Regions from separate parts of the Pantoea sp. PvP021 genome, predicted to be linked through region 1. Evidence: predicted binding sites of a transcription regulator. Region 1 holds the regulator's gene; each other region holds the start of a gene.
The links. Region 1 encodes CRP, which controls carbon source genes, mostly activating them, when cyclic AMP is high. Its sites were predicted from a motif close to ATGTGANNNNNNTCACAT; they were not measured.
Positions count from the first base shown of each region.

Region 2: a site for CRP is predicted at 1,889-1,906, ahead of ACVKSX_RS21945 (iron-containing alcohol dehydrogenase). Genes of this name have one in related genera too.
Region 3: a site for CRP is predicted at 1,522-1,539, ahead of deoC (deoxyribose-phosphate aldolase). Genes of this name have one in related genera too.
Region 4: a site for CRP is predicted at 1,532-1,549, ahead of ACVKSX_RS16580 (PTS mannitol transporter subunit IICBA). Genes of this name have one in related genera too.

Region 1 covers NZ_JBSRXX010000005.1:216,072-219,199, forward strand. Annotated here, with positions in the region: gene ACVKSX_RS15625 (YccS/YhfK family putative transporter) at 1-1,055, opposite strand, end outside; gene crp (cAMP-activated global transcriptional regulator CRP) at 1,113-1,745, opposite strand; gene ACVKSX_RS15635 (OsmC family protein) at 2,049-2,453, shown strand; gene ACVKSX_RS15640 (phosphoribulokinase) at 2,787-3,128, opposite strand, start outside.
Region 2 covers NZ_JBSRXX010000012.1:63,200-66,327, forward strand. Annotated here, with positions in the region: gene ACVKSX_RS21940 (dihydrodipicolinate synthase family protein) at 1-618, opposite strand, end outside; gene ACVKSX_RS21945 (iron-containing alcohol dehydrogenase) at 630-1,778, opposite strand; gene dtnK (D-threonate kinase) at 1,966-3,128, shown strand, end outside.
Region 3 covers NZ_JBSRXX010000003.1:235,739-238,866, forward strand. Annotated here, with positions in the region: gene ACVKSX_RS12700 (patatin-like phospholipase family protein) at 1-688, shown strand, start outside; gene ACVKSX_RS12705 (TatD family hydrolase) at 685-1,482, shown strand; gene deoC (deoxyribose-phosphate aldolase) at 1,731-2,510, shown strand; gene deoA (thymidine phosphorylase) at 2,573-3,128, shown strand, end outside.
Region 4 covers NZ_JBSRXX010000006.1:132,681-135,808, forward strand. Annotated here, with positions in the region: gene ACVKSX_RS16580 (PTS mannitol transporter subunit IICBA) at 1-1,390, opposite strand, end outside; gene ACVKSX_RS16585 (DUF3053 domain-containing protein) at 1,823-2,539, opposite strand; gene ACVKSX_RS16590 (gamma-glutamyltransferase family protein) at 2,777-3,128, opposite strand, start outside.

The DNA.
Region 1 (3,128 bases):
GCCGGTAACAGCGGCAGACGGCGCTGGCGGTCAGCCATCAGATCGCGCTGATAAAGGGGTTTCTGGGTGCGCAGGACCCGCGCGATGCGGTTGAAGTGGTAAAGGCAGAAGTTACCCACCGGATTGTCGGGATGCTGATGGGCGATTTTCTCCAGCGCGCCGAGCTGTTTATCCATCGCAAAGCGATCGGGTAGCTGGTGATAGAGAATGTTATCCGCCAGCACCCGCAACCGGGCCGAGATGGTTTTGGCATTCCAGCGGATCACCGCTTCGGCGTGGCTCTGTTCGACCAGCTTCTGCACCTCTTCCGGCCGATGCAGGCTGACCGAGATATGTTCCTGCAGATCCAGCGCCACCTGAAAGGCGCGCGTCAGCCGTTTATGGCTGTGATCGCGGCTTGCCGACAGCATATGCATCTGCTGATAACAGGTGTTAATCAGATCGACCACTTTCTGCTGGCGAGCCAGCAGCGGCGGCAGCGCCTTTTCCGGATCGGTCAGCTGCGTCAGCAGGGTATATTTTGCGTCGCAGTAGTTAGCCAGCTCGCGGTAGATCAGGCTCAGGCTTTCGCGCATCGGCTGCTCTTTCCACAGCCAGAACCAGAACCAGTTAAACAGCCCGTACCATAGCGTGCCGCCGATATAGAGCAGCGGGGGAACATAGATTGGCATGCGGCCAATCAGGCTCAGGGTAAAGATGGCGGCAATCAGGGTGCCGGGCAGCAGACGACCATGCAGCGGGCTGATCTCCCCGGTAACGCCGAGCAATAAGGGCATAGCAAACAGGATCAGCGGCAGCGGAATAGCATGGAGGGTAAGCCACTGCATCAGAAAGCTGCCGAGGGCAAACAGGCTGCCGCCAACAATCAGGCGTTTGAAGAAGCGTTTATGCGGGGTATCCAGACCGGCGATGTTGCAGCAGGCGGGCACTAATGAGAACAGCAGACCTTTTTGCAGGTCGCCAGCCAGCCAGCCCAGCGCCACCGGCAGACAGAGCACCAGCGTTTGCCGCAAGGCGTAGTTAACTTCAGGATGGTAAATAATTCGACGCCACATCGGCCCAACACAAACAATAACGGCGTGATGTTGCCATCACGCCGTGGGTGACAGGAATTAGCGGGTGCCGTAAACGACGATGGTTTTGCCGTGTGCGGAGATCAGGTTCTGATCTTCCAGCATCTTCAAAATACGGCCCACGGTTTCACGTGAACAACCAACAATCTGGCCAATTTCCTGACGAGTGATTTTAATTTGCATGCCGTCGGGATGCGTCATGGCATCTGGCTGCTTCGCCAGGTTGAGCAGGGTCTGTGCAATGCGTCCGGTTACGTCGAGGAAAGCGAGGTTACCCACTTTTTCAGACGTCACCTGCAGGCGACGCGCCATCTGCGATGAGAGTCGCATCAGGATGTCAGGGTTAACCTGGATCAGCTGACGGAATTTCTTGTAAGAAATTTCCGCCACTTCGCACGCGCTTTTCGCACGTACCCAGGCGCTGCGCTCCTGGCCTTCTTCGAACAGGCCAAGTTCACCAATAAAATCGCCCTGATTCAGGTAGGAAAGAATCATCTCTTTGCCTTCTTCATCTTTAATCAGAACCGCAACGGAACCTTTCACGATGTAGTAAAGCGTTTCTGCTTTTTCACCTTGGTGAATCAGCGTACTTTTGGATGGATACTTGTGAATATGGCAATGGGACAGGAACCATTCGAGTGTAGGGTCTGTTTGCGGTTTGCCGAGAACCATTCGCTATTATCCTCTGTTGTAATCGTGCCCAAAATACAGGGGGCAGTTTTCCCTGTCAGGCGGTGAAAGCTTCAAGCGTTTCCATTTCAGGAAATTATTCGGGCCGCATCAGGCGCAGTGCGCATCATCCTTCCCGGCTTCGTCATCGGGTGACGAAAAATATTTTCAGCACTGTTTGTAGCACAGCTTTTGCCGACTGTCTTCTGTTGTCTCGCTTCAGCTACGGGCGGATTTCTCTGGATTGCTGTTTACCAGGCGAAAGCGTACTCTGGCGACAAAACAGCGTATTCCGGAGCAAAAATCATGCAGGCAAGAGTGAAATGGGTAGAAGGGCTGACATTCCTCGGAGAATCCTCATCCGGCCATCAGATACTGATGGATGGAAATTCGGGTGATAAAGCGCCCAGCCCAATGGAGATGGTGCTGATGGCGGCGGGCGGATGCAGCGCGATTGACGTGGTATCAATTCTGCAAAAAGGCCGAAACGATGTGGCTGATTGTGAAGTAAAACTGACCTCAGAACGTCGTGAAGAGGCGCCGCGAATCTTTACGCACATCAACCTGCATTTTATCGTGAGTGGTAAAGCCCTCCAGGATAAAGCGGTCTCACGCGCTGTGGATCTTTCTGCTGAAAAATATTGCTCTGTGGCCATCATGCTGGGTAAAGGCGTCAACATTACGCATAGCTATGAAGTGATCGAACTTTAGTACCCGCAGGGATCTTTTAAGGTCGCGGGCAAAATCTGTCGTGCTCTGCTGTCAGACTGTGCCTGCGCTGGGAACCGGGTCAGATCGGAAAGTCGCTTAAGCCAATCCCTGGCCGCTCGGCCCGCGCGATTACGCACCTCATCCCTGAGGTGCGCCCGTAGCCGGGCCAACGCGTTGCGTTGTTCAAAAACGCTCCCGGCGTTTTTGTCCCAGGCGCGGGACGCTTTCCTCTTCTGACCCGGTTCCCAGCGTGTTAAGCTTTTTCGCTGCTGTCAGATTCATCCTGCATTGGCATTGGCATTGGCATTAGTCTGGAAAGGCCCTTTTGGCCTCTTACTCTATTCGTTTGCCTTCCATCAGCCGCTTCACCAGTGGGCCCATAATCAACTCCATCGCCAGACCCATTTTGCCGCCAGGCACCACCAGCGTATTGATGTGCGAGATAAACGAGCCCTGCAGCATCGCCAGCAGGTAGGGGAGGTCGATATCTTCCAGCGCCTGGAAGTGGATCACCACAAAGCTCTCATCCAGTGACGGAATAGCGCGGGCAGCGAACGGGTTTGAGGTATCGACCGTCGGGACGCGCTGAAAGTTGAGGTGAGTGCGTGAGAACTGTGGTGTGATGAAGTTGATGTAATCTTCCATCGAGCGCACCACCGAATCCATGACCGCTTC
Region 2 (3,128 bases), on a different contig from region 1:
TGAGGCGGAGCAGCCATCCACGAACCCCTGGTGGATCAGCGAATCCGGGCCGTTCAGCACATCAAAGTCCTGACAGTCGGCGGTAGCCTGCAGAAAGCCGCTCAGACTTTCATAGCTGCCTGCTGAATCTTTAATGCCGATGATGTTCGGGTGCGCGGCCAGCGTACGAACGGTCTCTGGCTGCAAGGTATTGCCGGTACGCGCCGGGATGTTGTAGAGGAACAGCGGCACCGTAAGCGCATCAGCCACGCGCTGATAGTGGTCGATCAGCTCCTGCTGCTTAAGCGGAACAAACCACGGCGTGATCGCGGAAACAGCATCTACGCCAAGGCGGGCAATCTGTTTGCCGAGCCGGATAGTTTCACGGGTCGAAATCTCCCCGATATGCGCCACCACCGACGCCTGGCCGTTAACTTCATCGACGCAGGTGGTGGTAACCGCGATCTTCTCCTGCTCGTTCAGCACAAAGAATTCGCCGTTGGTTCCGCCGCAGAAGATGCCGTTACCGGCGTTGATCTGGCGTCTGACCTGTTCGCGCTGCCTCTCCGGATCAAAGGCACCTTCCCGGTCAAAAGTGGTGACGATGGCGGTCAGTACGCCGTTTATTTTCTTATTCATGACAATCCTCATTACGCCTGGCAGGAAGGGAAAAGCGTCAGGTAGACGGCGCGCACATCGTCGGCGGTGACCGCCATCGGCACGTTGTTCATCAGACGCTGGACGTCGAGCGCGGCTTCCACTAACCAGGGCAGGTGATCCGGGCTGATGCCCAGGGCTTCCAGGCTGGCAGGCAGCTGCAGCCGCGCTACCAGCGCGGTGAAGTAGTCGACCAGCGCGTGTGATTTCTCTTCATCGCTTAAACGGACGTCGGCGTCGGGCAGCAGATCATAGACCTGAGCGAATTTGCTCACCGCCGCCGGACGGACAAAGCGCATGCAGGGAGCCAGCAGGATGGCGTTGGCGACGCCGTGTGGCAGATGATATCTGCCGCCGAGCGGGTAAGAGAGGGCATGCACCAGATGTGTCCCGGCATGGGCAATCGATGCACCGCCATAATAAGAAGCCCAGAGCATCTCCAGGCGTGCCTGCAAATTTTCTGGCTCGCGCAGGGTGGTTTCGAGATTAGCGAACAGTTTCTTCATCCCAGTCAGCGCATAGTTGTCGCTGACCGGGTTGGCGACATTGGCAGTAAAGCACTCAATCAGATGGCAGAGGGCGTCAATACCGGTTGAAGAGGCAATATGTGGCGGCATGCTGGTGGTCAGTTCCGGCACCAGGGCCACCACATCGGGCAGCATCACCGGTGAAATAATGCCGACTTTGGTCTCTTTCTCCGGGATCGCCAGGATCGCATTGGGCGTCGCCTCAGAACCCGTGCCTGCGGTGGTAGGGATCAGTATTGAACGGGTACGGCGCTGCGGTTTTTCGCCTGCCAGCAGGGCGTCCAGCGAAGGCGCGGCGTCGATGCACAGCACTGAGAGTAGCTTCGCCACATCCAGCACGCTGCCGCCGCCGATGCCAATCACCATATCGACATGGGGCCGGGAGAGCGTTGCGATAATCGCTGCCACATCATGCTGGCTTGGTTCAGGCGGAACGCTGTTGACCACGCTGATACCCGGAATCTGATCCCGAAGTTGACCCATCAGCGCCTGCACTGCCGGAATCGCCTCAATGTTCCGGTCAGTGACCACGACTGCTGTCGATATCCCCTTCAGCAGATAGCGCATGTCGTTTAACGCCTGATAACCGCTAATCACCGTGCTGTTAATGTTCATTTCATACCCTTATTTCTGTCCTGTCTGAGCGGATGATTAATCTTGCTCAGCGCAATGCGAAGTCAGTCACTCTCTGTGGCTAATTTTATAAGGCATATCGATTTCGATTAATTTGAACTTGCTCACATATAATCAATCATGATTGAATATAATCAAATGCAGCGGCAATCGCCTGACAGGAGTGAGGATGGGCTCATCATTATGGAAAACCCCGGTGCTGGTCATCGCCGATGACTTTACCGGTGCCAACGATGCGGGTAGCGGACTGGCACAGGCTGGCGCCCGCGTACATGTGCTGTTTGGCACTGAGGCGCCGTTGCCAGAGGACGCTGCGGATGTGCTGGTTATCAGCACCGACAGTCGGGCAGTCAGCGCCAGCCAGGCCGCAGAGCGCGTGGCTCAGGTGGTGCAGCACTTCGCCGCACAGCTTCAGCAGGGCTGGCTGTTTAAAAAGATCGACTCCACGCTGCGCGGCAACGTCGGTGCTGAAACCGCGGCTGCGCTGCGGGCCAGCGGCAAAAGGCTGGCGCTGGTGGCACCGGCCGTGCCACGACTGGGCCGCACCACACACGAAGGTAAAGTGTGGGTCAATCAGCGGTTACTGACAGACACCGAATTTGCCAGCGATCCGAAAACCCCGATCCTCAGCGCTCGTGTACTCGATCAGATGCAGATCGACGGCACGGAGATCGATCTCCCGACGCTGCGCAGCGATCGGCTTGATGCGGTGTTAGCGGCGGCGCACGGCGTGGTGGTGGTGGATGCCGAAAATGAAGCCGATCTGGCGCGACTGATAATCGCTGCGGCGCGGCTGACAGAGAAGCCGCTGCTGGTGGGAGCAGCCGGGTTAAGCGATGCGCTGGGCGCAGCGCTCTCTGTTCGCCCGTCGCGGCCCGTGCTGGCGGTAGTGGGATCGATGAGCAGCAGCGCGCAGCAGCAGATCGCCACGCTGCTTAACCAGCGGGCAGTTGAGATCGTGGATGTCGATATCCGTCAGCTGTTTCAGCAGCCCGCCTGGCCTGACCGGGATCGCTGGATCGAACAGGCTGCCGCCGCACTGCGTGCTGGTCGCCATACGGTGATCCGCACCTGCCAGCATGAATCCCAGCGTCACGACATTGAGCATCTCAGCCAGCAGCACAGCGTGACCCGCCAGCAGTTGGGCGAAGCGATCAGTCAGTTGCTGGGCGAAATGACCCACAGCCTGTGCCGGACACAGCTGCCGCATGCGCTCTATCTGTCGGGAGGCGACGTGGCGATTGCCGTTGCCCAGGCACTGGGGGCCAGCGGCTTTAAAATTCAGGGTCTGGTGGCGGGCTGTGTGCCGCACGGGGTTCTGCTTAACAGTGA
Region 3 (3,128 bases), on a different contig from region 1:
CAGCGCGGAACAGCTGTTCTCCAGCGGCCGCGAGTTTTATATGTGCGCCTGCCGCAGTGACGACTACACGCCTGGCTACTTCAACCCGACCGCCGATAACTGGCTGGATCTGATCAAAGCCTCCAGTGCCATTCCCGGTTTTTACCGGCTGGGGGTCAGTCTGGAAGGGATCAGCTATCTCGATGGCGGCATCAGCGATGCGATTCCGGTGCGTGAAGCCGCGCGCCGTGGCGCTGATACCATTGTGGTGATCCGCACCGTGCCGTCGCAGATGTTCTATACCCCGAAATGGTTTAAGCGGATGGAACGCTGGCTCAGCACCGGCACACTGCAGCCGATGATTAACGTGCTGAATAAGCATGAACAGAGCTATCGGGAAATTCAGCAGTTCATTGAGAATCCGCCCGATGATTTGCGCATTATCGAAATCTTTCCGCCGCATGCGCTGGCCAGCAGTGCGCTGGGGAGCCGCATCGCTTCACTGAATCAGGATTATCATCTGGGACGGCGTTGTGGTCGCTATTTTCTTGCCACGCTGGGCCAGTGGCTGAGCGATGCGGAACCGATGACCACGGCGCGTATCGTTACGCCGCCTGCTCCGGTAGCCAATGCACCCGATACCCGCCTCATCATCACACCGCCGCTGGCGGATAATGATGCTGATTACGACAAAGGATCGCTGGCATGAAGTTTATCGATACGCACTGCCACTTCGATTTCCCGCCGTTTGAAGGGGATATCTCTGGCAGCCTGGCACGTGCTGCAGAAGCGGGCGTGCAAAAGATTATCGTTCCGGCGATCGATGCCAGCCGCTTTGAGCGGGTCTGCGCGTTAGCCGCGGCGCAACCGGCGCTCTATGCCGCGCTGGGCCTGCATCCAATCGTCATCGAAAATCATCAGGAGGCCCATCTCGACCAGCTGGAAACCTTACTGCAACAGCGGCCGCTTAAGCTGGTGGCGATCGGCGAGATCGGGCTGGATCTCTATCGCGACGATCCGCAGTTTGATAAGCAGCAACGCTTTCTTGAGGCGCAGCTTAAGCTGGCGAAAGCGTATCAGCTGCCGGTGATCCTGCATTCGCGCCGCACTCATGACAAACTGGCGCAGATTCTGCGTCGTTACGATCTGCCGCGCCGTGGCGTGGTGCATGGTTTTGCGGGCAGTCTGCAGCAGGCGCAGGCCTTTATTAAGCTGGGTTATGCGATTGGCATCGGCGGGACCATTACCTATGAACGCGCCAGCAAAACCCGTCAGACCGTGGCGCAGCTGCCGCTCTCTTCGCTGCTGCTGGAAACCGATGCACCCGATATGCCGCTGCAGGGCTTTCAGGGCCAGCCTAATCGTCCGGAGCGGGCGCGTCAGGTGTGGGAGGTGCTCTGCAGCCTGCGAGAAGAGTCACCGGAGGAGATTGCCGATGCGCTGTGGCACAACAGTCAGAAGCTATTTCAGCTCGACCCCGCTTTCCCGGCGCTGCGCAACTGACCGCCCGTGTCTCACCCGACCTGCAGCCATTGCGCTTAAATGTGATAATAGTAACATTGCACCCGCTGGCGTATAATGACCATCAGGTACCGTTATCTGTAATGTTAGTCACAGTAAACGTGGCAATGTTGCACTAATTTCTTATTCCTATGTGACTCCTGGCACATATCAGGCCGCATCAGAGTGTTATTATTATAACATTCCGCCGGCGAGCCGGTGGGTTGCACCCCGATCCTTTGGAGAGCCTCATGACCGATATCAAAGACCTTGCCCTGCGCGCCCTGAAACTGATGGATTTAACCACCCTGAATGACGACGACACCGACGCAAAAGTGATCGCCCTGTGTCATCAGGCCAAATCCCCGGCAGGCAACACCGCCGCAATCTGTATCTATCCGCGTTTTATTCCGATTGCCCGTAAAACGCTGCGCGAGCAGGGAACTCCGGAGATCCGCATCGCCACGGTGACTAACTTCCCGCACGGCAATGACGACATTGATATTGCGCTGGCAGAAACCCGCGCCGCTATCGCCTACGGTGCCGATGAAGTGGATGTGGTGTTCCCGTATCGTGCGCTGATCGCCGGTAACAGTCAGGTCGGTTTCGATCTGGTGAAAGCCTGTAAAACCGCCTGTGCCGAAGCAGATGTGCTGCTGAAAGTGATCATCGAAACCGGTGAACTGAAGCAGGAAGCGCTGATCCGTCAGGCCTCTGAGATTGCCATTGATGCCGGTGCCGATTTCATCAAAACCTCTACCGGTAAAGTGCCGGTTAACGCCACGCCTGAAGTGGCGCAGATCATGATGAACGTGATCCGTGATAAAGGCGTCAGCCAGCAGGTTGGCTTTAAGCCCGCTGGTGGCGTGCGCACCGCTGAAGATGCCGCTATCTATCTGAAAATGGCGGAAGAGACGCTGGGTGCCGACTGGGCCGATGCGCGTCATTTCCGCTTTGGTGCTTCAAGCCTGCTGGCGAGCCTGCTCAACACCCTGGGCCATGACAGCGACACCAGCAAAGCGGGTTACTGATCCTTCAGGCGGTCGCTGACCGCCTGTTCCCCATCCTGATTTCCCTGAACCAGGGGGTTACCTTGTTCCTGCCACAAGAAATAATTCGCAAAAAACGTGACGGCCATGCGCTGACTGAAGAGGAGATTCGCTTCTTCATCAATGGCGTGCGTGATAACACCGTTTCGGAAGGTCAGATTGCCGCGCTGGCGATGACCATCTATTTCCACGACATGACGCTGCCTGAGCGGGTCGCGCTGACTATGGCGATGCGTGATTCCGGTACGGTACTGAACTGGAAATCACTTAACCTCAATGGGCCGGTGGTGGATAAGCACTCGACCGGCGGCGTCGGCGATGTGACGTCGCTGATGTTAGGGCCGATGGTCGCGGCCTGCGGCGGATATGTCCCGATGATCTCGGGTCGTGGCCTTGGCCATACCGGTGGCACGCTGGATAAACTGGAAGCGATCCCGGGCTTCGATATCTTCCCGAGTGATGACCGCTTCCGCGAGATCATCAAGCAGGTGGGTGTGGCGATTATCGGCCAGACCAGCTCGCTGGCACCGGCGGATAAGCGTTTCTACGCCACGCGTGACATCACCGCCACCGTCGATTCGATCCCGCTGATTACCGCCT
Region 4 (3,128 bases), on a different contig from region 1:
TGCTGTAGAGCGCGCTGTCGAGGAAGTTGTTCAGCGAGATATGCTGCGCATGCGGAGCCTGGCGGATGGCGCGTTCAGTCAGATCACGATGGGTAATCACCAGATCGACATCACCCGGCAGGGCGTTGATCGCGGTATTGGTCACCGACACATTGCTCAGCCCGGCGTCCTGCACTTTCTTACGCAGTACGCCTGCACCCATCGCGCTGGAACCCATACCGGCATCACAGGCGACGATGATTTTACGCACGTGATGCAGTTCAACGCTCATGGCATCGCTGGCGACTGGCGCACCCGCGCCGCTCTGGCCTTTAGACTGCGCTTTCATCTCATGCATGCGCTGGGTCGCGGCTTCGATATCGTCATCTTCTTTGACTTTGCTGGTTTTCAGCAGGATAGCAGACACCACGAAGGAGACGGCGAAGGCGGCAGCGATAGCAGCGATGTTCGCGAAGTAGGCCCCTTTTGGCGTCATTGCCAGCACCGCCAGGATTGAACCCGGTGAGGCAGGAGAGACCAGGCCACCGTTCAGCACCGTCAGCGTGAAGACGCCGGTCATACCGCCAAGGATAACCGCCAGCAGCAGGCGAGGAGCCATCAGCACATACGGGAAGTAGATCTCATGGATGCCGCCAAGGAAGTGGATGATTGCCGCACCGCCCGCAGACTGTTTAGCACTGCCACGACCAAAGAACATATAGGCCATCAGCACGCCCATACCCGGACCCGGGTTGGCTTCGATCAGGAAGAAAATGGATTTGCCGGCTTCACTAGCCTGCTGGATACCAAGCGGCGAGAAGATACCGTGGTTAATGGCGTTGTTCAGGAACAGGATTTTCGCGGGTTCGACGAAGATCGAGGTCAGTGGCAGCAGGTTGTTCTGCACCATCAGATTCACGCCCGCGGCGAGAATGTGTGACAGACCTTCTACCAGCGGACCGATCGCCAGGAACGCCAGCAGTGCCAGTATCATCCCGATAATACCGGCCGAGAAGTTGTTGACCAGCATCTCGAAGCCGCTTTTGATTTTGCCGTCAATCGCCCGGTCAAACGACTTGATTGCCCAGCCGCCCAGCGGACCAGCAATCATCGCACCGAGGAACATCGGCATATCCGCACCGACAATCACACCCATGGTGGTAATGGCACCGACCACGCCGCCGCGATCGCCGCCCACCAGACGCCCACCGGTGAAACCGATCAGCAGTGGCAGCAGGTAGGTAATCATCGGGCCAACCAGTTTGGCCAGCGTTTCGTTAGGGATCCAGCCAGTTGGAATAAACAGTGCGGTGATGATACCCCAGGCGATAAACGCCCCGATGTTTGGCATCACCATATTACTCAGAAAGCGACCAAAGCTTTGTACTTTGACCTTCACTGATGAGGACATAAACCCACCCCTTATTGAGACGCGCTGCAATAGGAGAGCGCGCTTGTTTTTGTTTAGCCACCCCGACCCAAAGCCGGTGGTATTACTGTATGCACGCGGACTCTATCACGCGAATTTGACGCTGCGTAGCGTGCGGGGTAAGTGTGATCTACATCACTGATTAAGGGTGGTGGCAGGGGTGATTAGCGTGATTTTGATCACACTTTAAGGCGTAGCTCAGGCTCAGTTGGCTGATTTTTAGACGGGGGGGCCGGTTATCTGTGAGGTGAATCACACTTGTTTGACGTTGATTTGTTATATATCTGTGACTTAGATCACAAACTATTTTTGGTCGAAAATGCGCCAGATCACACTTCATTCAGCGGGTGATTGGGTGGGAGGAGAAAAGAGAGTGGGACGGGCAGACGATTAGCGCCTGCCCGTAAAGCGGATTTACTGCAGACCACCCTGGACGGCAGCCTGTGCCTGAGGAAGCGCCTGCGAATTGGCGGATAAAGTGCTCATCAGCGCGTTATATTGCGAAGCCTGATCCTGAGTCGGGAACTGCACGCCGCCATCATTGAAGCTGACACGGGTTCCCTGCGTTTGCAGGAAATCGCCGGTCTGCACTGCACCCTGACTCAGCGCCTGGAGTTTTGGCAGCAGAGGAATCAGCTGATTAGCGGGCACCGTCACCACTTTGTTATAGGCGGTGTCGTAGACTTTTTTCAGGTCATCCGGCTGCTTCAGGGTCGCTTTGCTGCTGTCCGCCTGCATTTTGGCGCTTTCAATCTGCTGGGTGACGATCACCAGTGCGCTGGTCGCCTGACGCAGGGAATCACGACGGCTGAGATAATCCTGCGGAACGCGAATGGCAGAAAGCTCATCCACCACCGGACGCATACCCTGTTCAACCGCTTTGTTCGCCTGCTGCGAGAAGCCATACATAATGGCGTAATCGCTGGCGAAGTTGCCAAAGCTCTGCTTCTGGTTTTCGCTGAGGCTGGGCAGATGCTCGCCGCTGCGCATCACAGTGTTCTGGAGAAAATCGATAAATGCTTTGCGCTGCTCGCCTTCTTTATCACCGCATGCGGTGAGTTGCAGCACGATCAGCGCGCCAGCGAGCATAATGCCGCCACGTGCCATAAGGCGTGTAAGTCCTGAAGCCATAGGGTCAACTCCTGTCGGTGATACTGTCAGATGTCCAGGTAGGAATGGCCTAAAGAATAGAACAAACCCGAGCCACGGCACAACGTGAAACCACCTGTGAAACAGATGCTTTCTGAAACGCCGGTTACAGAATGGGACCGCCTGCGCCTCAGGGCGTGCTGCATTCCCTGCCATCGCAGGCTTCAGCGCGCAGAGATGAAGGAGGGGCTGAGCAGTCTGACGCTCACTGCCGCGACCTTAAAACACCACCGCCTGACCATCTTTGCGACTCTCACTGGCCGCAATGTAGAAGCCCTGCGGATCGCGCACTATCGCCTGCGCGCCACCAAAATTGTAATTACTCAGGGGATCTTCCAGTACCACGTTGTGGCCCATACGGCGCAGTGTGCTCAGGGTATTGCGATCGAGGGTTGATTCAAACACCACCTCGCGTCCCTGCACCACGCGCCAGCGCGGCGCATCAATCGCGGCCTGCGGATTCTGCTGGTGCAGCATAATGCGCAGCGCCAGCTGGAGGTGTCCCTGCGCCTGCATCGGGCCGCCCATCACGCCAAACGCCATCAGCGGCTGGCCCTGCTGATCCCGCGCA